Regions from separate parts of the Providencia sp. LY12 genome, predicted to be linked through region 3. Evidence: predicted binding sites of a transcription regulator. Region 3 holds the regulator's gene; each other region holds the start of a gene.
The links. The regulator CRP, encoded in region 3, controls carbon source genes, mostly activating them, when cyclic AMP is high. The targets are predictions, from matches to a motif close to ATGTGANNNNNNTCACAT.
Positions count from the first base shown of each region.

Region 1: ACY3ZI_RS03375 (NupC/NupG family nucleoside CNT transporter) is a predicted target of CRP. The motif match lies at 4,024-4,041, and genes of this name have one in related genera.
Region 2: ACY3ZI_RS10975 (sugar transporter) is a predicted target of CRP. The motif match lies at 4,990-5,007, and genes of this name have one in related genera.
Region 4: epd (erythrose-4-phosphate dehydrogenase) is a predicted target of CRP. The motif match lies at 5,656-5,673, and genes of this name have one in related genera.

Region 1 covers NZ_CM172594.1:752,946-760,887, forward strand. The annotation lists gene prfC (peptide chain release factor 3) at 1-766, shown strand, start outside; gene ACY3ZI_RS03355 (Hok/Gef family protein) at 1,105-1,221, shown strand; gene ACY3ZI_RS03360 (BON domain-containing protein) at 1,489-1,902, shown strand; gene ACY3ZI_RS03365 (patatin-like phospholipase family protein) at 2,045-3,121, shown strand; gene ACY3ZI_RS03370 (TatD family hydrolase) at 3,114-3,899, shown strand; gene ACY3ZI_RS03375 (NupC/NupG family nucleoside CNT transporter) at 4,195-5,490, shown strand; gene deoC (deoxyribose-phosphate aldolase) at 5,951-6,730, shown strand; gene deoA (thymidine phosphorylase) at 6,832-7,942, shown strand, end outside.
Region 2 covers NZ_CM172594.1:2,321,272-2,329,213, reverse strand. The annotation lists gene htpX (protease HtpX) at 1-854, shown strand, start outside; gene ACY3ZI_RS10990 (M20 family metallopeptidase) at 1,723-2,853, shown strand; gene ACY3ZI_RS10985 (YfcC family protein) at 2,896-4,332, shown strand; gene ACY3ZI_RS10980 (DUF2594 family protein) at 4,604-4,825, opposite strand; gene ACY3ZI_RS10975 (sugar transporter) at 5,064-6,263, shown strand; gene ACY3ZI_RS10970 (DMT family transporter) at 6,371-6,703, shown strand; gene ACY3ZI_RS10965 (DUF333 domain-containing protein) at 6,760-7,065, shown strand; gene dsbB (disulfide bond formation protein DsbB) at 7,130-7,645, opposite strand; gene nhaB (sodium/proton antiporter NhaB) at 7,812-7,942, opposite strand, start outside.
Region 3 covers NZ_CM172594.1:382,373-390,314, reverse strand. The annotation lists gene murQ (N-acetylmuramic acid 6-phosphate etherase) at 1-563, shown strand, start outside; gene murP (PTS N-acetylmuramic acid transporter subunit IIBC) at 591-2,060, shown strand; gene ACY3ZI_RS01730 (LysE family translocator) at 2,122-2,727, opposite strand; gene ACY3ZI_RS01725 (hydrolase) at 2,841-3,824, shown strand; gene ACY3ZI_RS01720 (YheU family protein) at 3,821-4,039, shown strand; gene ACY3ZI_RS01715 (phosphoribulokinase) at 4,088-4,954, shown strand; gene ACY3ZI_RS01710 (OsmC family protein) at 5,034-5,438, opposite strand; gene crp (cAMP-activated global transcriptional regulator CRP) at 5,762-6,394, shown strand; gene ACY3ZI_RS01700 (hypothetical protein) at 6,603-7,942, shown strand, end outside.
Region 4 covers NZ_CM172594.1:925,923-933,864, forward strand. The annotation lists gene ACY3ZI_RS04090 (type I secretion system permease/ATPase) at 1-1,635, shown strand, start outside; gene ACY3ZI_RS04095 (beta-barrel domain-containing protein) at 1,637-2,872, shown strand; gene tkt (transketolase) at 3,354-5,348, shown strand; gene epd (erythrose-4-phosphate dehydrogenase) at 5,686-6,705, shown strand; gene pgk (phosphoglycerate kinase) at 6,809-7,942, shown strand, end outside.

The sequences.
Region 1 (7,942 bases), 370 kb from region 3:
GGCACCTGCACCTCAGGCACGTAAAACTGATGTGCGTGAAGTTGAAGCCACAGAAGAAAAATTCACTGGGTTTGTATTCAAAATTCAGGCGAATATGGATCCAAAACACCGTGACCGTGTTGCGTTTATGCGTATCGTCTCGGGTACCTATGAAAAAGGGATGAAACTGCGCCAAGTTCGCATTAAGAAAGACGTGGTGATTTCTGATGCACTGACCTTTATGGCGGGTGACCGTTCTCAAGTTGAGAATGCTTATGCAGGGGATATTATTGGTTTACATAACCACGGTACTATCCAAATTGGGGATACTTTCACGCAAGGTGAAGAGCTGAAATTTACAGGGATCCCGAACTTTGCACCTGAATTATTCCGTCGTATTCGTCTGCGTGATCCGCTGAAGCAGAAGCAGCTACTGAAAGGTTTGGTGCAGTTATCCGAAGAGGGGGCTGTGCAGGTTTTCCGTCCATTAATCAATAATGACTTGATTGTGGGCGCGGTAGGGGTGCTCCAGTTCGACGTGGTGGTTTCTCGCTTGAAGAGCGAATATAACGTTGAAGCGATTTATGAAGCGGTTAACGTTTCTACTGCTCGCTGGGTTGAATGCGATGACGTGAAGAAATTCGAAGAATTTAAGCGCAAAAATGAGCAAAACTTAGCCTTAGATGGTGGTGATAACTTATCGTATATTGCACCGACAATGGTTAATTTGAATTTAACCAGCGAACGTTATCCTGAAGTGAGATTCCGCAAAACACGCGAACACTAATCATTATCTCTAATTAATGTGTTTATATTTAAATGGTCAACCGAGTTGGCCATTTTTGTTATTTATTCTATTAATTATTAATATTTTCAATGCTATAACTAATCGAATCAGTATTTTTTCGCGATGAGCATGCTGCTATGATGGCGGTGGGTGCTTGGATCATTTTGGTTCAAGCAAACTATTGGTTTAAGTGAATAATAAGTTGTGAGGCCAAAAAGACGAAAGCCCCGAGTTTCATTAACAGTAACTCGAGGCAGTCTCCAACCTAGACAATTGGATTCTGTCTCCTTTTTGTACAGGAGTCAAGAGGAATGACCAAGTTTGCTCTTATCGGGCTAATGACCGTGTGCGCCACGGTATTGTGCCTTTCACTGCTGCTGCGGGACCGACTTTGTTCGGTTAACGTTGTGAGTGGAAACACAATGGTTCAAGCTACTCTGTTATGCGTTGAGTAGTCTGGTGGGGGAGCGATCCCCCACATTTCTCTCTGATTGCGGGTTAGGTGGTACAGGCACCCTTTTTCTGTTTTTCTCATTGATAGGTATTAGACAATTATTTCTTAATTTCTTATTTAAATCATCCAATTAAGAGCATTTCTCTCAAAACTGAAAATTACCTTGAGTCATACTCTAGAAGATAAGTTATTTGGCTTTATTTTTACCTGTTTTTTACTTAGGCTATGACATTGTTAGTTTATTAATCATACCAAGAGGAAGGTTCCAATGAAAAAGATCGCCGTTTTACGTTCTTTAGGTGTCATTGGATTGAGCTGGGCACTTTTTGCTTGTAGCTCATCATCTGATAGCGCCTTGAAAAAACAAGCTTCAGAAACTTGGGACAGCGCAGCTAAAACTGTTGAAATGGCAGGAAAAGATACAGGTAATGCCATCTCTAGTGGTGTGAAAAGCACCGATACCTATATTGATGATTCGTCCATTACTGCGGATATTAAAAGCAAACTCTTAGGTACCAGTGGGCTCCCAAGTAATAGTGTGTCGGTGAAAACTGTTCAGGGTGTGGTTTACCTCTCTGGTTTTCTCAAATCTAGCGAGCAGATAAATCAAGTTGTACAGATTGCATCGACCGCGAAAGGGGTAAAATCAGTACAGAATGGTTTAGTTCTGACGAACAAGTAATTTCTTTTAAATGGGCTTTCAGCCGAAAGCTCATTTTACTATTTGCTCTCCCTGAGAAAAGCGGTTTAATGAGAATCATTTAATTTAATCATATTTATAATGGGATTGATTAAATACACGTCAATATAGAGAAAGGGTTACTATGGGAAAGCATGTTCCAGTCACTTTAGGCACGATTGAGCCACTCGCGTTTTCTGATGAAATTAACGGAAGAAAAACTGCCCTTATCTGCGAAGGTGGCGGTCAGCGTGGTATTTTTACGGCCGGTGTATTGGATGAATTTCTGATAGAAAACTTTAACCCTTTTGATTTGATGATAGGGACGTCTGCGGGTGCCCAAAATTTATCCGCTTATATTTGTGGTCAAGCCGGATATGCCCGCCGAGTTATTACTCGCTATACCACAAATCTTAATTTCTTTAACCCACTGCGATTTATTCGTGGCGGGAACTTAATTGACCTTGATTGGTTAATTGAAACGACGGCGAAAGAGTTTCCACTTAATATGGATGCAGGGCTTGAATTGTTAGATTCTGGTCGTGAATTCTATATGGGAGCCAGTCGTAGCGATGATTTTTCTGCTGCATTTTTACAGCCTGATGCGGATTCTTGGTTGGATATCATTCGTGCTTCCAGCGCCATCCCAGGATTTTATCGAACTGGCGTAGAGTTTAGCGGCGTGCGATACCACGATGGAGGGATAAGCGCAGCGATCCCTGTCGAAGAAGCTTATCGGCGTGGGGCTGATACGATAGTTGTGATCCGTACTGTACCTTCTCAAATGTACTTTACACCTGAGTGGGTAAAACGCATGACACGCTGGCTTGAAGGTGACAATTCGGCGCTGCAACGCATGGCGGCCATGTTAAAAGTTCACTTGAAGAGTTACCGAAAAACCCAGGAATTCATCGAAAATCCACCCGATGGCGTGCAGATTTTTGAAATATACCCACCGACACCACTGAAAAGCAGTGCTTTAGGCAGCAAAATTAGCGCCTTAAACCAAGATTACCATGTCGGACGACGCTGTGGGCGTTACTTTATTGCCGCATTAGCTCAACAGTTTGCGAGTAATGATGCTGATTTCAGTCGATTTTCTAAGAACACCAATTCATTAGAATTGATGCATATGGAGGATCAGCGAGAGTCTTTATTGGCAGGAAAGACGGCCGAGGCAGCAAGTGCTAGCGCCCTGCAAGGCAATCCTGCTCATGAGTGATAATATTCGATTTATTGACACCCACTGTCATTTTGATTTTCCGCCGTTCAGTGAGGCAATTACAGAAAGCCTAGAAACCGCGAAGCAAGGTGGAATTACGGATATTATTATTCCTGCAGTTAGTCAGGATAACTTTCAGCGCATCTGGAATTTAGCGCATGAGTATTCTCAACTCCACGCAGCAATGGGATTTCACCCTCTATATTTAAGCCAGTTTCAAGAATCCCATTTTGAAAAACTGACGGATTTTCTGATGTGTAAAAGCCAGAAGTGCGTGGCGGTAGGAGAGATTGGGCTTGATCTCTATATGGAAGATCCTCAATTTGAAAGGCAGCAAATATTGCTTCAACGCCAGTTGAAGCTAGCTAAGCAGTTTGACTTACCCGTTATTCTGCATTCACGAAAAACCCATGACCAGTTGGTGGCGATGTTACGTCGCTATGAAGTCCCCGCACGTGGTGTCGTGCATGGTTTTGCTGGCAGCCTTTCTCAAGCCGAAAGTTTTGTGAAACTGGGGTATTACATTGGTGTTGGAGGGACAATCACTTATGAACGAGCGAATAAAACCCGCCAAGTGATGGCTCAACTCCCGCTAAGTTGTCTTGTGTTTGAAACCGATGCACCGGATATGCCTGTATCCGGTTTTCAAGGTGAACCTAATCGGCCTGAGCGTATTCAGTGGGTATTTCAATCTTTGTGTGAGCTGCGCCACGAATCTCCGGATGAAATAGCACAACAACTTTACAACAATAGCCGGACGTTATTTAATCTAATTTAGACTATAATTAGTCAATTAATAATTATTCCTTAAGTATTTTATGTATTTATCCGAGTAAATCCATTCAGCTTTTTACCTCTTCGACTATCGCTTTAGTGCCTTTCCAGACTAAACTGATCTTCTATTGTGATTTTCGTCACAATATTTGAATTTATGTTACTTATTGCACTTTGGATTTGTGATGAATGTTGGGGGTTATTAATGATGACTGGTTATAATCATCGAACTAAGATTCGTGGAATCTTGCGAGTTTCTTTATACATTAACCTAGAATTAAGTGAACAGGGATACTTCCATGCAACTCATTTTGAGTATTGTTGGGATGGCGGTGCTTATTGCGATAGCCGTTCTCTTCTCCAGCAATCGTCGCGCAATTAGACTTCGTACAGTCGGCGGTGCTTTTTTAATCCAAGTCGCTATCGGCGCATTCGTTCTTTACTCCCCTGCGGGACGTAGCGTTTTACAAGGCATGTCCGACGGTGTTTCTAAAGTTATCGGTTACGGTCAAGATGGGATGAGTTTCATCTTTGGTGGTCTAGTTTCCGACAAAATGTTTGAATTATTTGGCGGCGGCGGCTTTATTTTTGCTTTCCGTGTATTGCCGATCATCGTCTTCTTCTCATCTCTGATTGCAGTCCTGTATTATCTCGGCATCATGCAACTGGTCATCAAAATTCTAGGTGGTGGTCTGCAAAAGGTACTGGGAACGTCAAGAACCGAATCACTGTCTGCAACCGCGAATATTTTCGTCGGTCAAACTGAAGCGCCTCTGGTTGTTCGTCCCTATATTTCTACCATGACTAACTCTGAGCTGTTTGCCATCATGTGTGGTGGTTTAGCGTCTGTAGCGGGTTCAGTATTAGCGGGTTATGCGCAAATGGGTGTTCCAATGGAATATCTGATTGCGGCATCCTTCATGGCGGCACCGGGTGGATTACTGTTTGCTAAGTTAATGGTTCCTGAAACTGAAGTTGCTAAAGATGATGTGGATGCTAAAGATTTAGTGGCAGAAGAAGATCGCCCAGCGAACATCATCGATGCAGCCGCATCTGGTGCAGCATCCGGTATGCAACTGGCTCTGAACGTGGGGGCAATGTTACTGGCGTTCATCGCATTAATTGCATTAATTAACGGTATTTTAAGTGGCGTGGGTGGCTGGTTTGACTATCCGCAATTATCCCTCGAATTATTACTAGGTTGGGTATTTGCCCCAATCGCATACCTGATTGGTGTGCCGTGGAGCGAAGCGACAATTGCCGGTTCTTTCATCGGGCAAAAAGTGGTTGTAAACGAATTCGTTGCTTTCATGAACTTCGGCGAATATATGAAAGCAGATGCGGATGTGATTGCGGCGGGCAAACAAGTTCTGTCTGATCACACTAAAGCGATTATTTCCTTCGCGCTGTGTGGTTTTGCGAACTTATCTTCTGTGGCAATTTTGCTGGGCGGCTTAGGTGGAATGGCACCAAATCGCCGTAGTGATGTGGCTCGTTTAGGTATGAAAGCTGTTATGGCGGGTACACTCTCTAACTTAATGAGTGCAACGATTGCTGGCTTCTTCTTAACATTAGCTGCAATGACCGCAATGTAATCCCCCTGTTTGTGTAGCGGAAAGGCGATTGGTCTTTCCGCTGTCATTTTCTTCTGCGATATTCTTTTTCTGGTTTTTATCGTAACTCTTACTTTTTCAACTATTCTTAACGTAATCAATTTAAGACGAGAAGGCTGCAGCCTGTATAATGGCTGACAAAGAGTGAGCAATTACCCGTGGAATTGTGATATCGTTCACGAATATATATTTAATAATGTAACGTTCAGTCGATAAATGTGATTTGTAGCGCATAAAATACCCCAGTTACGTGGTCAAATAGGTAACAGTAAGTTGCCACGGAACTGATAGTTCATAGAGTCAACTGGCTCTAGGGCATCGTGCGGTGAGATGGATCTCAGCTGCTGAGTTTGGAAAACCTAACTAGCATCTTTATGGAACAAGCCCGCTCGCCAACAAAGAACGTATCGTTCTGAAAGAATTAACATCGTTGGAGAGTTATATGACTGATTTAAAAGCAGCAGCGCAACGCGCACTGACCCTGATGGATTTAACCACGTTAAATGACGACGACACTGACGCAAAAGTGATCGCCTTATGTCACCAGGCAAAAAGCCCAGCAGGTCACACCGCTGCTATCTGTATTTATCCTCGTTTTATTCCTATCGCACGTAAAACTTTACGTGAGCAAGGAACGCCAGATATCCGCATTGCAACCGTCACCAACTTCCCACATGGTAATGATGATATTGAGATTGCTTTAGCAGAAACTAAAGCTGCCATTGCTTATGGTGCGGATGAAGTTGACGTTGTATTCCCATACCGTGCACTGATGGCTGGTAATGAAAAAATCGGTTTCGATTTAGTGAAAGCATGTAAAGATGCTTGTGCGGCTGCAAATGTATTACTTAAAGTGATCATTGAAACTGGCGAACTAAAAGATGCCGCTTTAATCCGTAAAGCGTCTGAAATTTCAATTAATGCAGGTGCTGATTTTATTAAGACATCTACAGGTAAAGTGCCTGTAAATGCCACTTTAGAAAGCGCAGAAATCATGATGCAAGTCATTCATGATATGGGCGTTGCGAAAAGTGTTGGTTTCAAACCTGCTGGCGGCGTTCGTACCGCTGAAGAAGCAGCACAATATTTAGCCTTAGCAAGCAAAATCTTAGGCGATAACTGGGCTGATGCTCGCCATTTCCGTTTCGGCGCATCTAGCTTATTAGCGAATTTATTAAATACGCTGGGATTTGACGTTAAAAAATCCTCTAGTAGCTATTAATAATCGTAATTATTAGTGACATCAGACTGTTGCCCAATCTCACTTGGGTAACAGCCGTGACTATTTAGCCGAAGAATTCGATGTGAATTAAGGAGCCTATTGTGTTTCTCGCTCAAGAAATTATTCGTAAAAAACGTGATGGCAAACCATTAAGCGAGGAAGAGATCCGCTTCTTCATTAATGGTGTGCGTGATAACACGGTTTCTGAAGGTCAGATTGCAGCCCTAGCAATGACCATCTATTTCAATGATATGACAACCCCAGAACGTGTTGCGCTAACGCTAGCGATGCGTGACTCAGGTACCGTATTAAATTGGAAATCACTGAATCTTAATGGCCCACTCGTGGATAAACACTCCACCGGTGGCGTGGGTGACGTGACTTCATTAATGTTAGGCCCAATGGTCGCTGCATGTGGTGGTTATGTTCCGATGATTTCCGGTCGCGGCTTAGGTCACACCGGTGGAACCCTTGATAAGCTCGAAGCTATCCCTGGATTTGATATCTTCCCTGATGATGAACGTTTCCGCGACATTATCAAAAATGTGGGCGTAGCGATTATTGGTCAAACTAACTCTCTAGCCCCAGCTGACAAGCGTTTCTATGCGACTCGCGATATCACGGCGACTGTGGATTCTATTCCACTTATCACTGCGTCTATCTTAGGTAAAAAATTAGCCGAAGGGTTAGATGCGTTAGTGATGGACGTTAAAGTGGGTTCTGGTGCATTTATGCCAACCTACGAAAAATCAGAGCAACTGGCTGAATCTATCGTGCAAGTCGCCAATGGAGCAGGCTGCAATACCACCGCATTATTAACTGACATGAACGAGGTACTGGCATCTAGCGCCGGTAATGCCGTTGAAGTCCGCGAAGCCGTGCAATTCTTGACGGGCGAATACCGTAACCCACGTTTGTTCGAAGTCACCATGGCGCTGTGTGTGGAGATGCTTGTTTCAGGTAAATTGGCATCGGATCGTGACGATGCGCGTCAGAAATTACAAGCGGTGCTGGATAACGGTAAAGCGGCTGAAGTGTTTGGGCGTATGGTCGCAGCACAAAAAGGGCCAAAAGATTTTGTTGAGAATTACAGCAAATATCTGCCAACAGCTGTCCTCAGTAAAGCCGTTTACGCGCCTCAAGCGGGCATTATCACACAAATGGACACACGAGCACTGGGTATGTCTGTGGTAACGTTAGGTGGTGGTCGTC
Region 2 (7,942 bases), 1.9 Mb from region 3:
ACTTAGCTGTTATGTTTGTGTTCGGGATTATTTTAAGTTTAACCGGGATACGTGGAAGTAGTGCTCAAGGTCTGCTGATCATGGCGGCATTGTTTGGTTTTGGTGGCGCATTTGTGTCGCTGCTCATGTCCAAATGGATGGCGCTGAAGTCCGTTGGTGGGGAAGTTATCGAACATCCACGTAATGAGATGGAACAGTGGTTAGTTAACACTGTTAGCCGTCAGTCCCAGCAAGTCGGTATCAAAATGCCACAAGTGGCAATTTACCATGCACCGGATATCAACGCATTTGCAACGGGCGCACGCCGTGATGCTTCTTTGGTTGCGGTAAGTACGGGTTTATTGGAAAACATGAGCCGTGATGAAGCTGAAGCAGTTATTGCCCATGAAATCAGCCATGTCGCTAACGGTGATATGGTTACCATGACCTTATTGCAAGGTGTTGTGAATACCTTCGTTATCTTTATTTCACGTATTTTGGCGCAAGTTGCGGCTGGCTTTATGTCAAACAACAATGACAATGAAAGTGAAAGCAGCAATGGTAACCCAATGGTTTATTTTGCCGTTTCGATGGTATTAGAAATCGTGTTTGGTATTTTAGCGAGCATCATTACGATGTGGTTCTCTCGTCATCGTGAGTTCCACGCGGATGCAGGCTCTGCCAAATTAGTCGGCAGAGAGAAAATGATTGCTGCACTGCAACGCCTGAAAACAAGCTATGAACCGCAAGAAGAAGGGCGCTTGATGGCATTTTGTATCAATGGTCGTGGTAAAGCATTTAGCGAACTGTTTTTATCTCACCCACCATTAGATAAACGTATTGAAGCATTACGTTCAGGCCAGTATCTGAAATAGCCTACGATGTTAATACGATAAAATGAAAGGGAAACATCATGTTTCCCTTTTTTATTTACTCATCCTACCACTACTCCCGCCGTATTCGATTTATCATTTTATCTAACTATTTCAGCGAATAGTGCCAGTAAAGCAGTGTGCTAGTAAAAGAAAAGTGACGGGTATTTTATGCTGAAGAGAGTTAAATAAATATACTGAAAGAAACCGGCACTCAGATTGAATCGAATTAAACCCTCAGTTTAAAAATTACGACTATTTTATAGGTATTGACGCTTATTTATTGAGTAAATGTTGAGTAAATAGGCTAAATACTCCTTTGGGGTTATTTAAATCTAAATAAAGTTAGAAAGATATATACGCGTTATTGGCGTTAAATCATGTGAATAAAAAAATAAATACCACGTGTAATATTGCATATTTACGGTTAGCTAAAATTAATAGCCTGCCATTAATTTCTGAAGATTATTTACCATAATTAATATATTTATTTTATATATTTTTATAATTGCTTTCTGTAACTATTACTTTTTGAAAAAATCAAAAAATAGAGCATATTTATGCATTAATAATTATTTGTAATTTATTAATCTGTTATGTTATGGTGCGAAAGTATCCTTTTCAATCAAAGTAAGTGTCGAATTATCATAGGGTTTCTTCTCCTTGGGTTAAATCTGGCTTTACTCATCGTTGTTGTATATGCATAAAATGTGCATAGATAGCGCTATGTTTTGCGCGTCAAATGGAATATGACGATAATATTATCGGCTATGAGTAATAAACATTTCATTTTGTTTGGAATAAAAATCTTATCGCGCGGGAGCCAATTTTCTCAGTGAAATATCTCGCCATAAAATAATAGGAACTCAACATGCACAATGAATTTTTAGTACACGAAGCAGAGATGCTGGATTTATTAAAGCAAGTGGTTAATACCGAATCCGGTTCATACGATAAAGAGGGTGTTGATAATCACGCTGCATTCTGGTGTGAACGTTACCAATCAATGGGCTTTGAAGTTGAGATAATCCCAAATGAAAAATTGGGTAATAACTATCGTCTTTATCACCCATCTACCACGCCTGAAATTTTGATTTTGCTGCATCTTGATACCGTATTTCCAAAAGGAACCGTAGCGGAAAGACCATTTAGTATTGAGGGTGATAGAGCCTATGGCCCCGGTGTTATCGATATGAAAGGCAGCCATGTCATGGTGCATCAGGTGATCAAACAGCTTTATGCCACCAACGATGAACGCTACAAAAAAATTGAAGTGCTGCTGAACTGCGACGAAGAGATAGGTTCTATTTCGTCACGTCCGGTCATCGAGGAATGTGCGAAAGGCAAACGTTACGCGTTAGTGATGGAGCCTGCGCGTGCTAATGGTGCCATTGTCAGCGCTCGTCGTGGTGTGGGAACCTATGTTCTGACCATTCAAGGGAAAGCGTCTCACTCCGGTATTGCTCCTGAAGCAGGGATCAGTGCTATCCAAGAACTTGCTTTCAAAATCCAAAGCTTACATGCACTTTCTCAGCACGATAAAGGGCTGTCAGTGAACGTGGGTCTGATTACAGGTGGAACATCCGTCAATACCGTTGCGCCAAATGCGCGTGCAGAAATTGATGTGCGGATCTCTTCTGAGCAGCAAGGTATTGAAATCGACAAGAAAGTACGTGAAGTGTGCAGTCAGCCTGTTCTAGAAGGCATTCAGCTTTCACTGACCGGCGGGATCAACCGTCCACCAATGGCAAAAACGCCAGAAAGCGCCGCGCTTATCGACATCATCAAACAAGAAGCCGACAAACTGGCAATCACACTGGAAGACGTCTCTACAGGCGGTGGTTCTGATGCTTCATTTACCGCGGGTGTGGGGACGCCAACGGTAGACGGTTTAGGTCCAATTGGCGGCTATCAACATAGTGATAAAGAGTACCTCGAAATTCCCTCTTTAACTGAGCGCGCTCAGCTATTTTTCAATGTGTTAAAACGCATTACGCAGTAATTATGGCTAACAAAACAAATAATAATCCAACAGGATAAATCTATGGCAATAACATCAACAACACCACCACCACAAAAAAAGCGTTCTGATGGGATAAACCCGTATGTATTGCTCTTTTTCATCCTTGTCGCGGCAGCGGTTGCGACTTGGATCGTTCCTGCGGGGCAGTATGCCTCTGAAACGAAAGTTATCACAACTATCAAAGATGGTGTGGAAACCCAAGTTAAGAGCTCTTATACCATTCCAGGGAGTTATGAGCGTTTACCTGAACAGCATGGCGTCTTACCAGGACAGGTTTTCACGTCGATTGCTGACGGGCTAGTTAAAGCGGCTCCGATCATTTTCTTGATTATCTTTACTGGTGGCGCGTTACATCTGCTTGAAACGACTGGTGCAATCAATAAAGTCTTGAGTAATATTTCACGCAGTAAAAAGCTCAATGACTTTTTGTTGATCACTATCTTCTTTGTGGTGTTCTCCATTTTGGGTACCACTGGAATTGTTGTGAACTCGATAATTGCATTCGTGCCAATAGGTTTATTGGTGGCGAAGTCCGTTGGAATGGATGACAAGTTTGGCGCAGCAATTGTCTATGTTGCGGCTTACTCCGGCTTTAACGCCTCGGTAATGGCACCGATGACCGTAGGGTTATCTCAAGGTTTAGCTGACGTTCCGTTGCTATCGGCATTTGGCTTCCGTACTGTGGTTTATATTAGCTTTGTGATCGCAGGGATTATCTTTTTAACCTTGTACGCGAAGAAAAGCCGTCGCCAAGGGATGGTGCGCCCAGAAGTACAGATTGATGACAGCCAATTTGAGACCTCAAAAATCTCTTTACGCCACGTCATTACATTATCCTATGCCGCATTCTGTTTAATTGGCTTTATTTTCGGTGCCATCGAGTGGAGCTGGGGCGAAAAAGAGATGATGGCCATGTTTATCATCTTAGGCGTGGGTGTGGGTGTACTGAATAGAATGTCACCGAATGATATTGCAACCGGCTTCCTGAAAGGTTGTGCTGGCATGGTTGGTGGGGCATTTATCGTTGGTATGGCCCGTGCGATTGCGATTGTATTAGCGGATGGCATGATCTTAGACACCATCGTGAACTCGATTATTTCTCTGATGGATGGTTTACCGAAAACATTATCTGCATTATCTATGTTCGGTACTGCTGCTATCATGCACTTCTTTATTTCTTCAGGTTCCGGTGAAGCGGCTGTTTTAGTCCCTATTTTCACCCCAATGGGCGATCTGTTAGAAATCACCCGTCAAACTACCGTTCAAACGGTATTAATGGGCGAGGGTGTCGTGAACTGTATTAACCCAACATCAGGTATCCTGATGGCGGTGTTAGCGACGTCGAAAATCCCATACACTAAGTGGCTGAAGTTTATCTGGCCGTTGGTATTAACTTGGGTCATTATTTCGATTATCTCGATTGTTTACGCCGTCATGACAAATTTAGGTCCGATTTAAGTCTGTTTATTACGTTATTTAGACAGACAGGGTATTTATCCAAGCGCCACTCGAAAGAGTGGCGTTTTTTGTTTTTGGGTAATGAGTAGGCAGGATTTTAGGCAAAAAAAAAGCCCCCTTCATAGGGATCTGAAGGGGGAGCTAAATGAATAAAGAATGGTTTAATTCGAGATCAAAGATAAAGGATCCTAGTGGACGAAACTTAGGTTTTTGTGCACTTTAGTTCGCTGTTTTGAGTTAGCGTATAGAATCGCATTTATCGCTAAAGCTCTTATTGGCGATAACCAGTCTTGATTTGTTCTAAAATGTTTTTGTAAGTCTCAGCTTGCTTTTCATCTTCCATCGAAGCGACTTCGCGTTGCATTTTGATCAAAATTTTACCCGCATCAGCCTGACCGATAGCTTTAAGCATATGAGTAACAAGATTTTTTAAACAAGTTACTTCGTCTGCTAATGCGTTTACGTCTGGCTCAGTTGGAAAATGGGTTTTCATTTAGGAATTCCTGTAAGAATAAAAAGTAATTTGCAGATTGTAGCATAGAAGAAATGATTCTGTCGCTTTTCAAACTGACATGAAAATTAAAGGGGTGTGACTGTTTCTCTATGAAAAAATAGTGTGAACATGATAATTTTCAATCCTTTAAAGATGAATGGTGAATGTGATATTATTCACAAAAATGTACTAAAGGTTGTTCTTTACCTTAATTATCATCAACAGGATGTCGTAAACCATGTCCCAGGTTTCTCGAAGCACTGCATGGATCCGTGTATTGGCGCTTTCCGTTGCGGCTTTTGTCTTTAATACCACCGAATTTGTTCCTGTCGCATTACTGAGTGATATTGCTGAAAGTTTTGATATGACCGTTGCCCATACGGGGTTAATGATCACCATTTATGCGTGGGTTGTCGCGGTGATGTCTCTGCCATTAATGCTGATGACGGGGAAATTTGAGCGGCGAAAATTACTGGGAATTTTGTTTGTTGTCTTTATTCTCAGCCATATTTTATGTGGGATTGCGTGGAATTTTGAAGTGCTGATTATCGCGCGTATTGGTATCGCATTATCTCACGCAGTTTTCTGGTCGATTACTGCATCATTGGCGATCCGCGTCGCGCCTGCGGGTAAAAAAGCACAAGCATTGGGCTTGCTCGCAACGGGAACGGCACTGGCAACTGTGTTGGGATTACCGTTAGGGCGAGTGATTGGGCAATGGATGGGCTGGCGAGTGACATTTTTGTGTATCGGCGTGCTTGCGTTATTAACCCTGATTGCGTTATTACGCTTTTTACCACGTTTACCGAGCGAACATTCCGGTTCATTAAAAAGCCTACCTGTTCTGTTTAAACGTCCCGCATTGATGGGTGTCTTTGTGTTAATCACCGTCGTCATTACGGCTCATTTTACTGCGTATAGCTATATTGAACCTTTTGTGCGTGATATTGCCTTACAGAGCCAAAATTTTGCCACACTCTTATTATTAATTTTTGGTGGGGCTGGTATTTTTGGTAGCGTTTTGTTTAGCCGCTACAGTAGCCGCTTTACGCTCTCATTTTTACCTGTATCGATGACCTTACTGACGCTTTGTTTAGTGTTATTCATGCCACTAAGTGGCGATGTTTGGACACTGATTGGTACTTGTATATTCTGGGGTATGGCGATCATGTGTATTAGCCTCGGGATCCAAGTAAAAGTGTTGGATTTGGCGCCAGATGCGACCGATGTCTCGATGTCGATTTTCTCTGGATTATTTAATATTGGCATTGGGGCTGGGGCATTATTAGGGAACCAAGTGATTACCCATATGGGAATGACCAATATTGGGTATGTGGGAGCAATTATCAGCCTTTTAGCACTTGCTTGGTGTGTGTTTATCTATACCCGCTATCGCTCAGCTTTTGCAGAAAAACAGTCAACTACTGCTAATTATTAAGGTGGATTTATTCATTTGGCACTGTACTAATTAAAGGTTAGTGCGGTGCTTTTTTGTGTGTTAAATTTCTGCCAAATTTTAGGCTAAAAAATAGAGAAAGGTGAACGATGAAAGGATTGGGCTTCTTATTAATGTCCATTATTGCGGAAGTGATTGCGACAACAACGTTAAAAGCGTCGGATGGTTTTAGCCGTTTTTGGCCTTCTTTAGTGGTTATCATTGGCTATGCAGTCTCTTTCTGGGGGCTTTCCCAAGTCGTGAAGGTGATGCCACTGGGGATTGCGTATGCTATTTGGTCAGGATTGGGAATTGTGTTGGTTTCTGTGGCGGCTATCTATATTTATAACCAAAAACTCGATTTACCCGCAATTATTGGTATGCTATTAATTATCATTGGTGTATTAGTCATCAACCTGTTTTCTAAAAGTGGTACCCATTAATGAGATTCAAAACATAGTGGGACTCAAAACAGCGCTGATACTATCGGAGAAAGAGAATGAAAAGGAAAAGTCAGGCGCTGTTAAAAACAGTCGTGGCAATGGGTTCAGCTACCGTATTATCTATTTTGCTTTCAGCGTGCAGTAGTCCTGATAATAGTAAAATGACAAGAGCAGAAACGTCCGGTTCTCAATATGCTCAGCAAGTGGTGAATTTAGGTCCCGGTGCTCAAGAGGCATGTACTTCTGCTGGTGGGCTGCCTTCACTGAATTTAGAACTCAATGGTGAAAAGACCCCAGTTTGCCAATTTGCAAATGGGCGCCGTTGTGCCGTTTCGGCAATCCGTAGCGGGGCGTGTATCTAAGTATTTTTGTTAGCTAATGATTTGAATCGCCCATCAAGCATAGTTGATGGGCGAAAAAGAAAGGCTATTTTTTGCTCGGGAAGAATAGGCTGATCGCAACGATGATGCCAACTAAGATGTAAGCTGCAAAAATACCGACTAACCACTGCGGCATGTCTAACCCTAAGAATGCCCACTGTCTAACGGCACAATCACCTGTCGCTTCAAACACAGAAGGTACCCATTCTTGAAGTGGTAACCAGTCTGGGAAATTAACAAAGAAATCACAGGATGCAAACGGAGATGGGTATAGTTGCAGCATGGTATGTTCCCATGAAAGGTCTAATCCACGCCAACCCGCATACAGCCAAACCACAATCGCAATCACTTTAACGACGGTGCTTTTCGGTGCAATCGCTCCGATTAAACCGGCCGCAATAATTCCCATCAATGCAACGCGTTCATAGATACACATTACACAAGGTTGCAGTTTCATAATATGTTGGAAATACAGAGCAGCACATTCAAGCATAAACGCAGTGAATGCCATAAGCAGCCAAGCTGACCGTCCTTGAGAACAGTAATTAAAAAATCTGAACATAATAAATTCCCTTCATCAATAATCGGCTTATTTTGCCTCTATCTGGGTGATAAAAAAAGCAGCAAAATCAGATTAGAATAAGATTAGCTTAGTTTTTACGTTTTATTACAAAAAAAGCCGCATAAATATGCGGCTTTAAATCCAGAAACTGAACAATCAATATTGATTAACGTGGAATAGAAATTAACCCTAAGCTTTCCATCCAATCAGTTAATGGGATAAGCCATAGCTCAACACCTAACAGACCGACGATTGTCATCACAACCGTAAATGGTAATGCCATCCACACCATTCTAC
Region 3 (7,942 bases):
ATAAACCCGAGTTAGGAGAGCAAGACTTAAAGAATATCGATTTTAATCAAAAAGATATTCTAGTTGGCATCGCCGCTAGTGGTCGCACGCCTTATGTTCTGGGTGCCATGAAATATGCACGCTCCTTAGGTGCAACCGTTGCCTCGATTAGCTGTAACCCTGATAGCCCTGTCTCCCAAGCCGCTGACATTGCCATCACCCCGATTGTGGGTGCTGAAGTTATCACCGGCTCTTCGCGCATGAAAGCGGGAACCGCACAAAAACTGATTTTAAATATGATCACCACAGGGGCGATGATCCGCATCGGTAAAGTCTTTGGCAATTTAATGGTAGATGTGGAGGCGACTAACGCCAAGCTCATTGAGCGTCAGACTAAAATTGTGATGGAAGCAACCGAATGTGACCGCCAAAGCGCAGAATCTGCATTACAACAATGTGATAGACACTGTAAGACCGCGATTTTGATGATTTTATCTGGCTTAAATGCCGATGAAGCTCGTCAATTACTCGCTAAAAATCATGGCTTTATTCGCACTGCCCTCAACATCGCAAAATCCGTCTAATCAGCGGATCTCTATGAGAGAAACAGTATGGCTAAAATAACAAATGAAATGATACAGCAGATCCTGCAACACGTGGGGGGCGGTCGTAATATCAAGCAGTGCGGTAACTGCATGACGCGTTTACGGCTCACCTTACATGATGATCAGTTTATCGATAAAACCGAAATCAAAAAAATCCCCGGCGTACTGGGCGTGATTGAAAGTGACGACCAGCTGCAAATTGTTTTGGGTCCAGGAAAAGCCCAAACAGCCGCGGATTTAATGAAGCAAATGTTAGAAAATGGCGAAGCGGATGAAGCTCATGACGCTAACGCGACCCAAGATCTGAAAGAGATTGCTTCTGCCAATAAACAGCAGATGAAAAAGAAACAAACCAGCGCCGTTCACCGCTTTCTATCTAAATTTGCGACTATTTTTACGCCATTAATTCCGGGCTTTATTGGCGCAGGTCTATTAATGGGCTTGGCGTCATTGCTCACATTATTATCAGCGAACCAAAACTTATTCCCTGCGGATTCAACCCAACTTGCCCATCTCAAAAGCTTAATTGCGTATATGAGTGTATTCGGTAAAGGGTTATTCACCTTTATGGGATTGTTGATTGGTTATAATGCCCAAAAAGCGTTTGGGGGAAGCGGTGTTAACGGTGCCATTATCGCTGCGCTGTTTATTTTAGGTTACGACCCGGCGGCCACTAAAGGCTTCTATTCCGGCATGACAGACTTCTTTGGTTGGTATATCGACCCGAGAGGCAACATTATCGGGATCCTAATTGCCTGTATTTTTGGTGCTTGGGTTGAAAAACAAGTACGCAAAATTATTCCAGCCAGCTTGGATATTATTCTAACCTCAACGATTACGCTGTTAATCGTCGGTGCTGCGACCTTTGTTTTCATTATGCCTATCGGTGTGTGGTTATTCGAAGGAATGTCTTGGCTATTCATGCATTTAAACGGAAACCCTATCGGCACAGCCGTCTTAGCGGGTCTGTTCTTAATTGCGGTAATGTTCGGTGTCCACCAAGGCTTTATTCCGGTGTATGTCGCGTTAGTTGAAGCTCAAGGATTTAACTCGTTATTCCCAATCTTAGCGATGGCGGGTGCGGGTCAAGTAGGCGCCGCATTAGCGCTGTATGTGAAAGCCAAAAAAGGCTCTGTTACCCGTAGTCAAATTGGTGGTGCCCTATTCCCCGGCTTCTTAGGCATTGGTGAACCATTAATTTACGGGGTGACGTTACCGCGCGTGAAACCGTTTGTAACCGCTTGTTTAGGGGGCGCTGCTGGTGGTTTCTTTATCGGAGCGGTCGCGTGGATGGGTTTACCTGTTGGGTTAAATACTGTATTCGGTCCTTCAGGGCTAATCGCTATTCCATTGATGACGTCAGATCAAGGCGTGCTTCCTGCAATGGCAGTGTATGCTGGCGGTGTCTTAGTCTCTTATCTATGCGGGTTCATTTTCACTTATCTATTTGGTAGTAAAAATGTCGATTTGGACTAGAAAATAGTGTGGATTGAAAAGCAAAAAGGCACCTAAGGTGCCTTTTTTCTCGTAGAAAAACTTACTCCAACCAAATTAACGGTACACACGCGGCGGTCAGTATCCCCATCACTAGGTTAAAAATAAACCATGCGCGGCGGCTACGTAAGAAAACTCCGATCAAGGAACCAAAGCCCATCCAAATCAAGCCCGCGATAAAATTCACAATCACAAACGCGATGCTCATCACAATGATGGACTGAGTAAATAACTCGCCTGGAAGACTAAAACTCCCTACTGCGCCTAGCCCCATCATCCATGCTTTCGGGTTTAAGAACTGCAACAGTCCGCCTTGAAACCAAGTAACGCTTTTAGAGGCTTTACTGTCTGTTTTGAGTGGCTCGTAACTGGCAGTGGCTGTTTTCCACGCTAGCCATAATAAATAAACGCTACCAATGATTTTCAGCACAATATGAATTGCAGGATATAATAGTAATAGCGCGGCAACACCGAAGGCAGACAAATATAAAATTGACTGCATGCCCAACATTATTCCTAATAATAATCCGATACTACGACGAAAACCGTAGTTAGCTGCACAAGAGGTCAACAACATGTTGTTAGGGCCGGGTGTGACTGCTGCAATGAATAAAAACGTAAAAAGCGAAAAAATTAGCCCCAGAGTCATTTATACTATGTTCCTCAACCTAAATTTGTTTCTAGATTTGTTTACTTGCATCACAGAAAAATAACAGTATGTTATGTCACTCACAAGCGTTCCACTAAATAAAAAATAAGGCCATGTCAGAAAATTTCCGCCCTATGAGTTGGGCAAAGAACCCACACCTCCAAACCTTATTGCCAAGGATCTTTCGCCGTACCCCGAAAATTATCCCAACATGGCAGCGATTAGAATTGCCTGACGGTGATTTTATCGATCTTGCTTGGAGTGAAAACCCAGAACAAGCGAGCGAAAAGCCTCGTTTAGTGATTTTTCATGGGTTGGAAGGAAATTTTAAAAGCCCCTATGCCCACGGGATGTTAGAAAGCGCCCAAAAACAAGGCTGGCTCGGCGTGATCATGCATTTTAGAGGATGCAGTGGTGAACCTAATCGCCAAAAACGTATTTACCATTCCGGTGAAACCAGTGATGCACGCTATTTTTTACATTGGCTAAAACAGACATGGGGTGATGCCCCCACCGCCGCGGTAGGCTATTCCCTTGGCGGTAATATGCTCGCCTGTTATTTAGCTGAAAACGGTGAGAATGCTGAATTAGATGCCGGCGTCGTTGTCTCGGCACCATTAATGCTCGAAGCCTGCTCCATGAAAATGGAGAAAGGAATTTCTCAGCTCTATCAACGTTACCTATTAAATGGATTGAAACGTAACGCCACCCGCAAACTGGTGCGCTACCCCGGTTCACTTCCTCTTAATTTGTTGCAGCTTAAACAGTTAAAACGCATTCGTGAATTCGATGATGTGATCACCGCGCGTATTCATGGTTTTGATGACGCTGCTGATTATTACCAAAAATGCAGTGCGCTACCTAAGTTATCTCAAATTACTAAGCCAACCCTGATTATTCACGCGAAAGACGACCCGTTTATGGCGCCCGAAGTCGTGCCTGATTTAAGCCATTTACCCGAAAATATTGAATACCAAATGACGGAGCATGGCGGACACGTAGGCTTTGTCGGTGGTAGTTTTAGAAAACCACAAATGTGGTTAGAAACTCGCATCCCTCTGTGGCTAACTGCGTATTTGAATGAGCAAAAATCATGATTATTCCGTGGAAAGATCTCGCACCTGAAACCCTCGAAAATCTTATCGAGAGTTATGTTTTGCGCGAAGGAACCGATTATGGCGTTCACGAAAAAAGCTTGCAAGACAAAGTCAATGATGTGAAACGGCAGTTAGTTTCCGGCGAAATTGTGCTAGTCTGGTCTGAGTTACATGAGTCGGTAAATTTCATGCCTAATAACCAGTTTCGCCCGTAGCGCTGTTTCTCAAAAATAGTGGTCATGGCGTAAAACAGGGAGTCCACTATGTCGAAGAAGCATCCGATTATTGCAGTAACGGGTTCGAGTGGCGCAGGAACGACCTCAACGAGCCAAGCTTTTCGTAAAATTTTCCATCAATTAAATATCCGCCCTGCCACCCTTGAGGGGGATAGTTTTCATCGTTATACCCGCCCTGAAATGGATATGGCTATTCGTAAAGCCCGCGAGCAAGGACGTCATATCAGTTATTTCGGTCCAGAAGCCAATGATTTTTCTCTACTTGAACAAACCCTTATTGATTATGCCCAAACGGGTGGCGGTCAGTCTCGGAAATATTTACATACTTACGATGAAGCGGTGCCTTATGGCCTGCAACCCGGCACGTTTACCCCGTGGGAATCGCTACCAGCCAATACCGATGTGCTGTTTTATGAAGGATTACATGGTGGCGTGGTCACCCCAGAGCATGATGTTGCTCAGCATGTTGATTTACTTGTCGGTGTAGTGCCGATTGTTAACCTTGAATGGATTCAAAAACTTATCCGCGATACCACCGAGCGAGGGCATTCTCGTGAAGCCGTAATGGATTCAGTTGTCCGTTCGATGGGGGATTATATTAACTATATTACGCCACAGTTTTCTCGTACTCATATTAACTTCCAACGAGTTCCTACCGTTGACACCTCTAACCCTTTTTCTGCTAAAGCAATACCTTCACAGGACGAAAGTTTTATCGTTATTCGCTTTAGAGGATTAGAGCAGATCGATTTTCCTTATTTATTATCCATGTTAAATGGCTCGTTTATTTCAGCGATGAATACCATTGTAGTACCCGGTGGGAAATTAGGACTCGCAATGGAGCTTATTATGATGCCATTAGTGGAAAAGCTAATGAAACAGCGAAATGGGTAGTTTGACACTCTCATTAAAGAGATAAATAACAAGATGCTTATCTTAATTATCGATAAGCATCTTAATATCAAGAAAATTATTACGGCGTTTTAATTTCGAAACTATGAGTCACGTTAACCGTTTTTTCTAACATGATAGCAACTGAACAATATTTTTCAGCAGAAAGTTGAACCGCACGCTCTACCACTTTGTCCGTTAATTCACGTCCCGTCACAATAAAGTGCAGGTTGATATCCGTAAAATAACGAGGGGCTTCTTCACGGCGTTGTGAAGTTAATTTCACTTCACAATCAACAATATCCTGACGACCTTTTTGCAGAATAGAAACCACATCAATCGCGCTGCATCCGCCTGCTGCCATTAAAACCATTTCCATCGGACTCGGTGCTTTGTCGCCCGCATTACCATCCATCATGATTTGATGACCTGATGCTGACTCACCTAGAAAAGAGAGCCCTTCAACCCACTTTACGCGTGCTTCCATTTTTATTCCTCTCGAAAATAGTGATATTTATCGTCACATTGTTCCATATATCTAGACAATGTTATATCAGCATTATTAGGCTGAAGCGATACAGGGAAGACTTTCGGCATTGGATATGATACAAACAATGGTCAGTTGATAGGATTAAGATCAAAACTCAACGATTTAATTGATTATATTATACAATTGATATTAATTTACGTTAGCCTAGAGCAGCATTAATAATAGGCATCAATGTGACTTAATATGCTAAGCTAGACACTTTAAAGTCAGCCTTTCCCTACTTTTCGAAAGGTTGCAATAACATACAGAGGATAACGCTAATGGTTCTCGGCAAGCCACAAACAGACCCTACTCTTGAATGGTTTTTGTCACACTGCCATATTCATAAGTATCCATCCAAGAGCACTCTGATCCATCAGGGTGAAAAAGCAGAAACCCTTTACTACATTGTTAAAGGTTCAGTGGCTGTTTTAATCAAAGATGAAGAAGGCAAGGAAATGATTCTCTCTTACCTCAATCAGGGAGATTTCATTGGCGAACTTGGGTTATTTGAAGAAGGGCAAGAACGTACTGCGTGGGTTCGCGCGAAAGTTGCTTGCGAAGTCGCGGAAATTTCTTACAAGAAATTCCGTCAGCTGATTCAAGTCAATCCGGATATCCTGATGCGCCTTTCTGCGCAAATGGCAAGTCGTTTGCAAACCACATCCGAAAAAGTGGGTAACCTTGCATTCTTAGATGTTACTGGTCGTATTGCTCAAACATTGTTGAATTTAGCTAAACAGCCTGATGCGATGACTCACCCAGACGGTATGCAAATCAAAATCACTCGTCAGGAAATTGGTCAAATCGTAGGTTGTTCTCGCGAGACTGTCGGTCGTATTTTAAAGATGCTGGAAGATCAAAACTTAATCTCCGCACACGGCAAAACGATTGTTGTTTACGGCACTCGCTAATTTACCTGTCAGCCTCACCTTTCTTGGTGAGGCTTCGATATTGAAATAGCTTTATACTTCACGTACAAAGCTATTTTTTTACTTATAGTTCAGTTTATATCGTCTCAGTAACGAGTGTCGTTTCTTTATATTATTTCTATTTATTGTCACTATAAAATAATAACTAACACAGTTAATAGTGATTAAATAATGAATAGGAGTAATAAACATGACGATATCCAGTAATTCTTTATCCCCTAGTCGCACAACCGTATTAGATCCAAACCAAGATGTAAAAAAGAATACTCACAGGTCACGTTTAATTGACTCAATTAGCAGTATTATAAGTACTATCGCCTCTTACTTTAAAAATAACTCATCGGTAGAGAGTGAACAATCGAAATTTTATATTTCATTAAATGATCATGGAAAAGATGATTTATTAGATGTTAACTACCGACTACGAATGAATATATCTAACCTTCTAGAAGAAATATCTTTATATGATAGAGAAATATTTTCAGAAGGAAACAAGAAAAATCTATTCCCTATCCTTCAGACTCATGCGCATTTAAAATCAAGAATCGAAGACAGCCTTAAAATAGACGATATCCACAAGCAAAATGTAGTATTTGAAGATATTATGAAGAGTCAATGCCAAGTTATAATTGACTCAATAAAAAAATTAAATGATATAAAATCAACTGAAGCAAAAATTTTCGGAAAAAACCCCATCAATGCCAAATATTTTATTGAAAATATCACAAATGGAATTAATAAATCACAACAGAGACTGGATAAAACCAGTTTAACAGACGAACTTAACAGTAAAATTAAAAGCATTCCTGACAATCATCAGAACGATAGGTTTGAGTTCGACGAAAAGCTTGAGTGGAATTATGAATTAAATGAATTACCATTCGTAGTACAGAGAAATTTAACAAGCACACTGAATAATTTCCCTATGACTACACCTTTTTTAATTGAAGGTAATTTAGATATTCAATCAATAATCAATCATATTGAATTCACTGAAACACTGAGTCAATGGGATAACGATTTCCATCCTAATAATGGTGATTTAAAGATTAATAGCAATGAAAGCGAAAATAAGAAAATCATTACTGAACTAAAAAATAGACTTAAATTACAGCAAGAGCTCACTGAAAGATTACAAAATGATAAAGATGATCTACAGGACAAAATTAATGAAAATAAAGAGGAATTAAAGTTATTAAAGAAAATAATCATTGCTGACACTAAAATAATCAAATTCGCACCGGCACAAGAAAAAAATGGCTCAAAAAGTAATGTATCCATCGATAATTTAACTGAAGTGAAAGAAAATAGCTCAGAGACAATGCCTTCCGAAAAATCCGAGTCATCGAAAATAGACTCAAAGGTCAAACTGAAGAATAAACATAGAAAAAAAAATCTGCGAACTCATTTTAACTACAGCGAGAATGTTGAACGACTTCATAGAGGTGTTCCGACGACCAATACTCATCGCATACCGCACTCGTTTAATCGACCTGAAATCAAAGAAACAAGAACATCAGAACTAAGAAA
Region 4 (7,942 bases), 540 kb from region 3:
GTTGTGCTGGCAATCGGTTTTGAATTTCTCGCCAAAATGTTGCGATCTTATCTATTAGATATCGCAGGGAAAAAAGCGGACATTGTGATCAGCGCGATGCTCTTCCACCGCGTGATGGGGATCCGCCTTGATAAGCGCCCAGCATCATCAGGATCGTATGCGAACAACTTACGTGACTTCGAATCCATTCGTGAATTTATGACCAGCGCGAGCTTATTAGCTCTCGTCGACCTGCCGTTTATTTTGCTGTTTATCGGCGTAATCAGCATGATTGGTGGCTACCTAGCATTAGTGCCACTGACGATTATCCCGATTGTAGTGATCGCAGGTCTTTTGATTCAAAAGCCACTGGCGAAAGGGATCAACGCCTCAATGAAAGAAACATCTCAACGCCAAGGCTTAGCGGTGGAATCCATTGAAGGGATCGAAACCTTAAAGCTGAATAATGCGGTGAATTGGGCGCAACAACGCTGGGAAATGCTTACCGAGAAAACGGCATTTTCATCCATCGCCGTGCGCAATCTAACCAACTTTATGGTCAACTTTAGCGCGGCAATGCAGCAGCTCAATACCGTGGGGTTAGTGTGCTTGGGAACTTACCTGATCCACGCGAACGATGTGAACTCGCGTATTACGATGGGGGCGCTGATCGCCAGTGTGATCTTATCGGGTCGAGCATTAGCGCCACTGGGGCAAATTGCGGGTCTGGCAACACGTTTCCAATCAGCGCGTATGGCATTAGCCGGTGTGCGAAATATCTTTAGCCGTCCTATTGAACGCGAAGATCATAAGAAATACATTTCACCAACTGCAGTTCACGGGGCATTACAACTGGCGAATGTGACTTATCAATATAGTAAAGATGGGCAGCCTGCATTAAACAACATTAACTTAGAGATCAAAGCGGGGGAGAAAGTCGCGATCCTCGGTAAAATCGGTGGCGGGAAAAGTACATTACTGAAGCTACTGACAGGCTTGTATGAGCAACAACAAGGAAATATTAACTTAGATGATCTCGATATTCGCCAAATTGACCCGATTTTCCTCAGAAGCAAAGTTGGCATGCTGACGCAAAAGCCGCGTTTATTCTTCGGAACCCTGCGTGAAAACTTGGATTTAGCACGTCTTGATGGCTATTCCAGTGATGACGATTTAGTGCGTGCGCTCAAACGCTTCCAGCTCGATAAAATTATTCGTCAGCATCCAGCAGGGCTTGATATGCCCCTTGGTGAAGATGGTTTAGGGCTTTCAGGTGGACAAAAACAGATGGTGGCACTGGCACAGTTAACCCTGCATAACCCAAATGTGGTGTTACTGGATGAGCCAACCACGGGCATTGATGTGGATACTGAAAAATTGGTACTCGATGCGTTAGAAACGTGGACGAAAGATAAAACGCTGATTGTCGTCACCCACAAATTGCCAATTTTACGTTTAGTTGACCGCATTATTGTGATGGATGAAGGCAAAATCTTAATTGATGGACCGAAGCAGAAAGTCTTAAAAGCGTTAGGACAAACGGAGCAAGCCACTGGCACGGTAACGACAGATAAACCCGCTCCACAGTCTACGCCACAAGTGCGAGTCGTTTCACAGGTTAGGCACGTAATTAATAAAGAAGAAGGGGCGATTTAAAATGGATCAATATGGTAAAGCGCCAAAAGAGCATCGCACTTTTTCCAGTGACTTTTCTCACGATTTAGAATCGGTAATGAGAAAAGAGCGCAGTAACTTACTGTTTTTGCCTATTATCTTTCTGGCGCTGTTACTGACGATTTTTGTGGTCTGGGCGTATAACAGTCACTTAGAAGAGATCATTCGTGGGCAAGGAACCATTATTCCAAGTAGCCGTGAGCAAGTCATTCAAAGTATCGACCCTGGCAATATCCAAGAGATGTACGTCAAAGAAGGGGATATTGTCGAAAAAGGGCAGATTTTGCTGAAGCTGGATGATGCGCGCAGTATGGCATTATTGCGTGAAAGCCAAGCGCGAGTGCAAAACCTTGAAGCCATCTCAGCGCGTTTGCAGGGAGAATCTCGCAACGAAGTTCCTGATTTTTCAAAGATAACGGATCAAGACTTAGTAGAGCGTGAAACCAATGCTTATAACGCGAAAAAAACGCAGCGTGATCAAGCTGTTGCAGGCTTACGTCAAAGCAAAGGATTATTAGACCGAGAAATCGCTATTACCAAACCGCTGGCGAAAGAAGGGTTAGTTTCCAATGTGGAAATTCTGCGTATGGAAAGACAGTCCGTTGAATTAGCGACGCAAATTAATGAACGCATGAATAACTACCTTGCGGAAGCAAACGCTGAGTTGGTGAAAGTGGAATCGGAGCTGGATCAAGCGGAAGAGACAATGAGTATGCGTGAAGATCCTGTCACTCGCTCGGAGATCCGCGCGCCCGTTCACGGCATCGTAAAAAATATTAAGATCAATACCATCGGTGGCGTGGTGAATACGGGGCAAGACATCCTTGAGATTATTCCCCTCGATGACAAATTGATGGTGGAAGCTTATATTCGCCCACAAGACGTGGCCTTTTTAAGACCAGGAATGCCGGTGGTCGTTAAAGTAACTGCTTATGATTATGCCATTTATGGTGGCTTAAATGGGGTCGTGAAGTTAATCAGCCCAGACACGCTGAGTAATGATAATCGTCGAAGTGAATTGAAGCTTAATCCGGATGAAACGTTCTACCGCATTCTTGTCGAAACAGATACCAATTACTTGTTAGACAAAAATAACCATAAAATGGAAATCATTCCGGGTATGGTGGCATCGGTGGATATCAAAACGGGTGAGAAAAGCGTCTTTGATTACCTGATTAAGCCTATCACGCGGATGAAACAGGCGATGACAGAGCGTTAATCGCGATAAAAAAATCAAAAAGAAAGCAATGTGAAAACAAGGGCGCAAAGATGAGCGCCCTTGCTGTTTTGTGCGGGTTTTCCAGTAAAAAATTTGCCAAATATCACTAATATTGCGGCTAATTACTCAAGATGCATAAATCACCTTGATCCTAAGTGGTGAACTCAGGTTTAATACGGTCAGGCAATTGCGCAAAACGAAGAACTCAAAGGGATATTTTGCGCAATGGAAAGGATTCAGCTTGACGGTTGCGATAAAGATCCGCAGTCTGCTGTCATATTGTTTCAAATAATTGCTGTATGGATGAAATTGCGCTAGTTTCGTAGGGTCTCATCGCTAAACTTCAAGTTGTGGGTAGGTCTAATAAGCTTTTATGCACCTGCGGCTCGAATTATTGAGGCTAACTCTATAAACCGCAATGATTCCCTATTGCGTTGTGAATATTGGTTTAAGTACGTTCTATCCTACTTGGAGTATACTAATGACGACTCGTAAAACCCTTGCTAATGCTATCCGCTTTCTAAGTATGGATGCGGTTCAAAAAGCAAAATCAGGGCACCCTGGCGCACCAATGGGCATGGCTGATATTGCTGAAGTTCTTTGGCGCAACCATATGAATCATAACCCAGCAGATCCACATTGGGCTAACCGCGACCGCTTCGTACTGTCTAACGGTCACGGTTCAATGCTGATTTACAGCTTGCTGCACCTGACCGGTTATGACTTATCTATTGATGAGTTAAAGAACTTCCGTCAATTACATTCTAAAACCCCGGGTCACCCAGAATATGGTTATACGCCAGGCGTTGAAACCACTACCGGTCCTTTAGGTCAAGGTATTGCAAACGCAGTGGGTTTTGCGATTGCAGAACGTACTTTAGCGGCACAATTTAACCGTCCAGGTCATGACGTTGTCGACCACCACACTTATGTGTTCATGGGTGACGGTTGTATGATGGAAGGTATCTCCCACGAAGTGTGTTCATTAGCGGGTACCCTGAAATTAAATAAACTGGTCGCATTCTACGATGACAACGGCATCTCTATCGATGGTGAAGTCGAAGGCTGGTTTACTGATGATACCGCAGCACGTTTCGAAGCATACGGCTGGCACGTTATCCGTGACATCGATGGTCACGATGCAGACCAAATCAACGCTGCAGTAAACGAAGCACACAAACAATCAGACAAACCAACGCTGATTATGTGCAAAACCGTTATCGGTTTTGGTTCACCAAACAAAGCAGGCACCGAAGCGGTTCACGGCGCACCTTTAGGTGATGCAGAAATCGCAGCAACTCGTGAAGCACTGGGCTGGAAATTCGGTCCATTCGAAATCCCAGCAGATATCTACCAAGCTTGGGATGCGCGTGAAGCGGGTAAAGAAAAACAGCATTCTTGGAATGAAAAATTTGCGGCATACGCAAAAGCACACCCAGAATTAGCGAAAGAATTCGAACGTCGTATGGCGGGTGAACTGCCAGCGAACTTTGATGCAGAAGCGAAAAAATTCGTTGAAAACCTGCAACAAAACCCTGCGAATATCGCAAGCCGTAAAGCATCTCAAAATGCGTTAGAAGCATTCGGTAAAGTATTACCAGAATTCATGGGCGGTTCTGCGGACTTAGCGCCAAGTAACTTAACCATGTGGTCTGGCTCTAAACCTCTGAACGAAGATAAAGCGGGTAACTACATCCATTACGGTGTTCGTGAATTCGGTATGTCCGCTATCATGAACGGTATCGCTCTGCACGGTGGTTTCATCCCTTACGGCGCAACATTCTTAATGTTCGTTGAATACGCACGTAACGCAGTACGTATGGCAGCGCTGATGAAAATTCGCAGCATCTTCGTTTACACTCATGACTCTATCGGTCTGGGTGAAGATGGTCCAACGCACCAACCAGTAGAACAACTGGCGAGCCTGCGTGTGACACCAAACATGAGCACATGGCGTCCATGTGACCAAGTGGAATCTGCGGTTGCATGGAAATATGCAATTGAGCGTAAAGATGGTCCAAGCGCGCTGATTTTCTCTCGTCAAAACCTGGAACAGCAACCTCGTACCGCTGAGCAATTAGCGAATATCGAGAAAGGCGCTTATATCCTGAAAGATTGCGCAGGCACGCCTGAGCTGATCTTTATTGCGACCGGTTCTGAAGTTGAATTAGCGGTGAAAGCGGCTGACCAACTGACTGCGGAAGGTCGTAAAGTTCGCGTTGTTTCTATGCCTTCTACAGATGCATTCGACAAGCAAGACGCGGCTTACCGTGAAGCGGTTCTGCCTGCAAACGTCAGTGCTCGTGTGGCTATCGAAGCGGGTATTGCAGATTACTGGTTCAAATACACTGGTCTGAATGGTGCTATCATCGGTATGCACTCATTCGGTGAATCAGCACCCGCTGAGCAACTGTACAAAGAGTTTGGCATTACGGTTGAAAACGCCGTTAAAGCTGCAAAATCTCTGCTGAAATAATTCATTTAATTGCTTGAGGTGTGTTCTGAATAAACGGTCGCGCCTCTGAAAATCAAGTGAATTAACCTAATTTACGCCTCAATATCAAGTTTGGTATTGGGGCGTTGTTTTTTTGTGCACCGTTTCTTGTTTTTCTATTGCGTTCTCTAAATATATCCCTTAATCTAAAACTCAATAAGCTGAACCGTTTCAGTTGCATTTGAAATAGTGTAAATAAATTTTAAAAATGTCGAGTGAAGCACACTTTTGATGTTTGACAGTTAAAATGAGCAGTAGAGTTGGTGGTAGTCAGTTATCCTTAGCAACCGTGTGATTTTGCTCAGATACAAGGTGTAGAATGGCAATCAGGGTAGCAATAAACGGCTTCGGTCGAATTGGTCGAAGTGTTCTCAGAGCGTTATATGAATCAGGTCGCCGGGCAGAAATTGTCGTTGTTGCGGTCAATGAATTAGCGGAACCTGAAGGTATCGCTCATTTGCTGAAATATGATTCAAGTCACGGACGCTTTGCGTGGGATGTTCGCCTTAATGGCGACCAGCTACAAGTTGGAGATGACAGTATGCGTCTTTTCCATCAAGCGGATATCAGCAAGCTACCTTGGAAAGAGCTCGGTGTGGATGTGGTGTTAGATTGCACGGGCGTTTACGGCTCTCGCGAAGATGGGTTAAAGCATCTGCAAGCCGGCGCGAAAAAAGTGCTCTTTTCTCACCCGGGAACCGATGACCTCGATGCGACCATTGTGTATGGCGTTAACCATGACAGCCTACAAAAAAGTGATAACATCGTTTCCAATGCATCTTGTACCACCAACTGTATTATTCCAGTCATCAAAGTGTTGGATGATGCATTTGGTATTGAGTCAGGCACAGTCACCACCATTCATGCATCCATGAATGATCAACCCGTGATTGACGCTTACCATAAAGATTTACGCAGAACGCGCGCAGCGAGCCAATCGATTATTCCTGTTGATACCAAATTGGCAGCGGGGATCACGCGAATTTTTCCAAAATTCCAAGGCAGCTTCGAAGCGATTTCTGTACGCGTTCCAACCACCAATGTCACTGCCATTGACTTAAGCGTCACTGTAGATGCGGATGTTTGTGTTGATAAAGTTAACAAGCTATTACAGAGCGCCGCGCACGGGCATTTTCGTGGTATAGTAGACTATACTGAACTACCGTTAGTCTCGATGGATTTTAATCATGATCCGCACAGCGCGATTATTGATGGCACGCAAACACGAGTTAGCGGCAAGAACTTAATCAAAACCCTGGTTTGGTGTGATAACGAATGGGGGTTTGCTAACCGGATGCTAGATACAACCCTAGCGATGGCAGCAACAGGTTTAAACTAATTGGCGTCTGACAGACAGCGGGGCACAATAGATAAAAACGCTATTGACCACCTCGCACAGTCGCTAATGAAAACTTTATAGAGAATCAACAAGAGGATTCACCATGTCTGTAATTAAGATGACCGATTTGGACTTAGCGGGTAAACGCGTTTTCATTCGTTCGGACCTAAACGTTCCTGTTAAAGACGGTAAAGTTACTTCAGATGCACGTATCCGAGCTTCATTACCAACAATTGAATTAGCGCTGAAACAAGGTGCTAAAGTCATGGTTACTTCCCACCTCGGTCGTCCGACGGAAGGTGAGTACAATGAAGAGTTTTCACTGCAACCTGTTGTTGACTATCTGGCAGAAAAATTAGACAACCCAGTTCGCTTAGTTAAAGACTACCTGAACGGTGTTGATATCGCTGCTGGCGAATTAGTTGTTTTAGAAAACGTGCGCTTTAACAAAGGCGAGAAGAAAGACGACGAAACGCTGTCTAAACAGTATGCAGCACTGTGTGATGTCTACGTTATGGATGCATTCGGTACGGCTCACCGTGCTCAAGCATCAACGCACGGCGTGGCTAAATTCTCACCAGTTGCGTGTGCAGGCCCGCTGTTAAGCAACGAATTAGAAGCATTAGGCAAAGCGTTAGGTAACCCAGCGCGTCCAATGGTTGCTATCGTAGGCGGTTCTAAAGTTTCCACTAAACTGACCGTTTTAGATTCCCTGTCTAAAATCGCTGACCAACTGATTGTGGGTGGTGGTATCGCGAATACTTTCATCGCAGCAGAAGGCAACAATGTGGGTCGTTCTCTGTATGAAGCGGACCTGATCCCAGAAGCGAAAAAATTATTGGCTAACTGCCAAATCCCAGTGCCAACTGATGTTCGCGTGGCTACCGAGTTCTCAGAAACTGCTGAAGCAACACTGAAAGCAAGTAATGCTATCAAAGATGATGAGCAAATTCTGGACTTAGGTGATGAATCCGCAGAACGTCTGGCTGAAATTCTGAAAAATGCAAAAACCATTCTTTGGAACGGCCCTGTGGGCGTATTCGAATTCCCTAACTTCCGTAAGGGAACAGAAATCGTTGCTCGTGCTATCGCAGACAGTGACGCTTTCTCAATCGCTGGTGGTGGTGACACCCTAGCGGCGATCGATTTATTCGGTATCGCTGATAAGATTTCATACATTTCTACCGGTGGCGGTGCTTTCCTTGAATTCGTTGAAGGCAAAAAGCTCCCAGCCGTT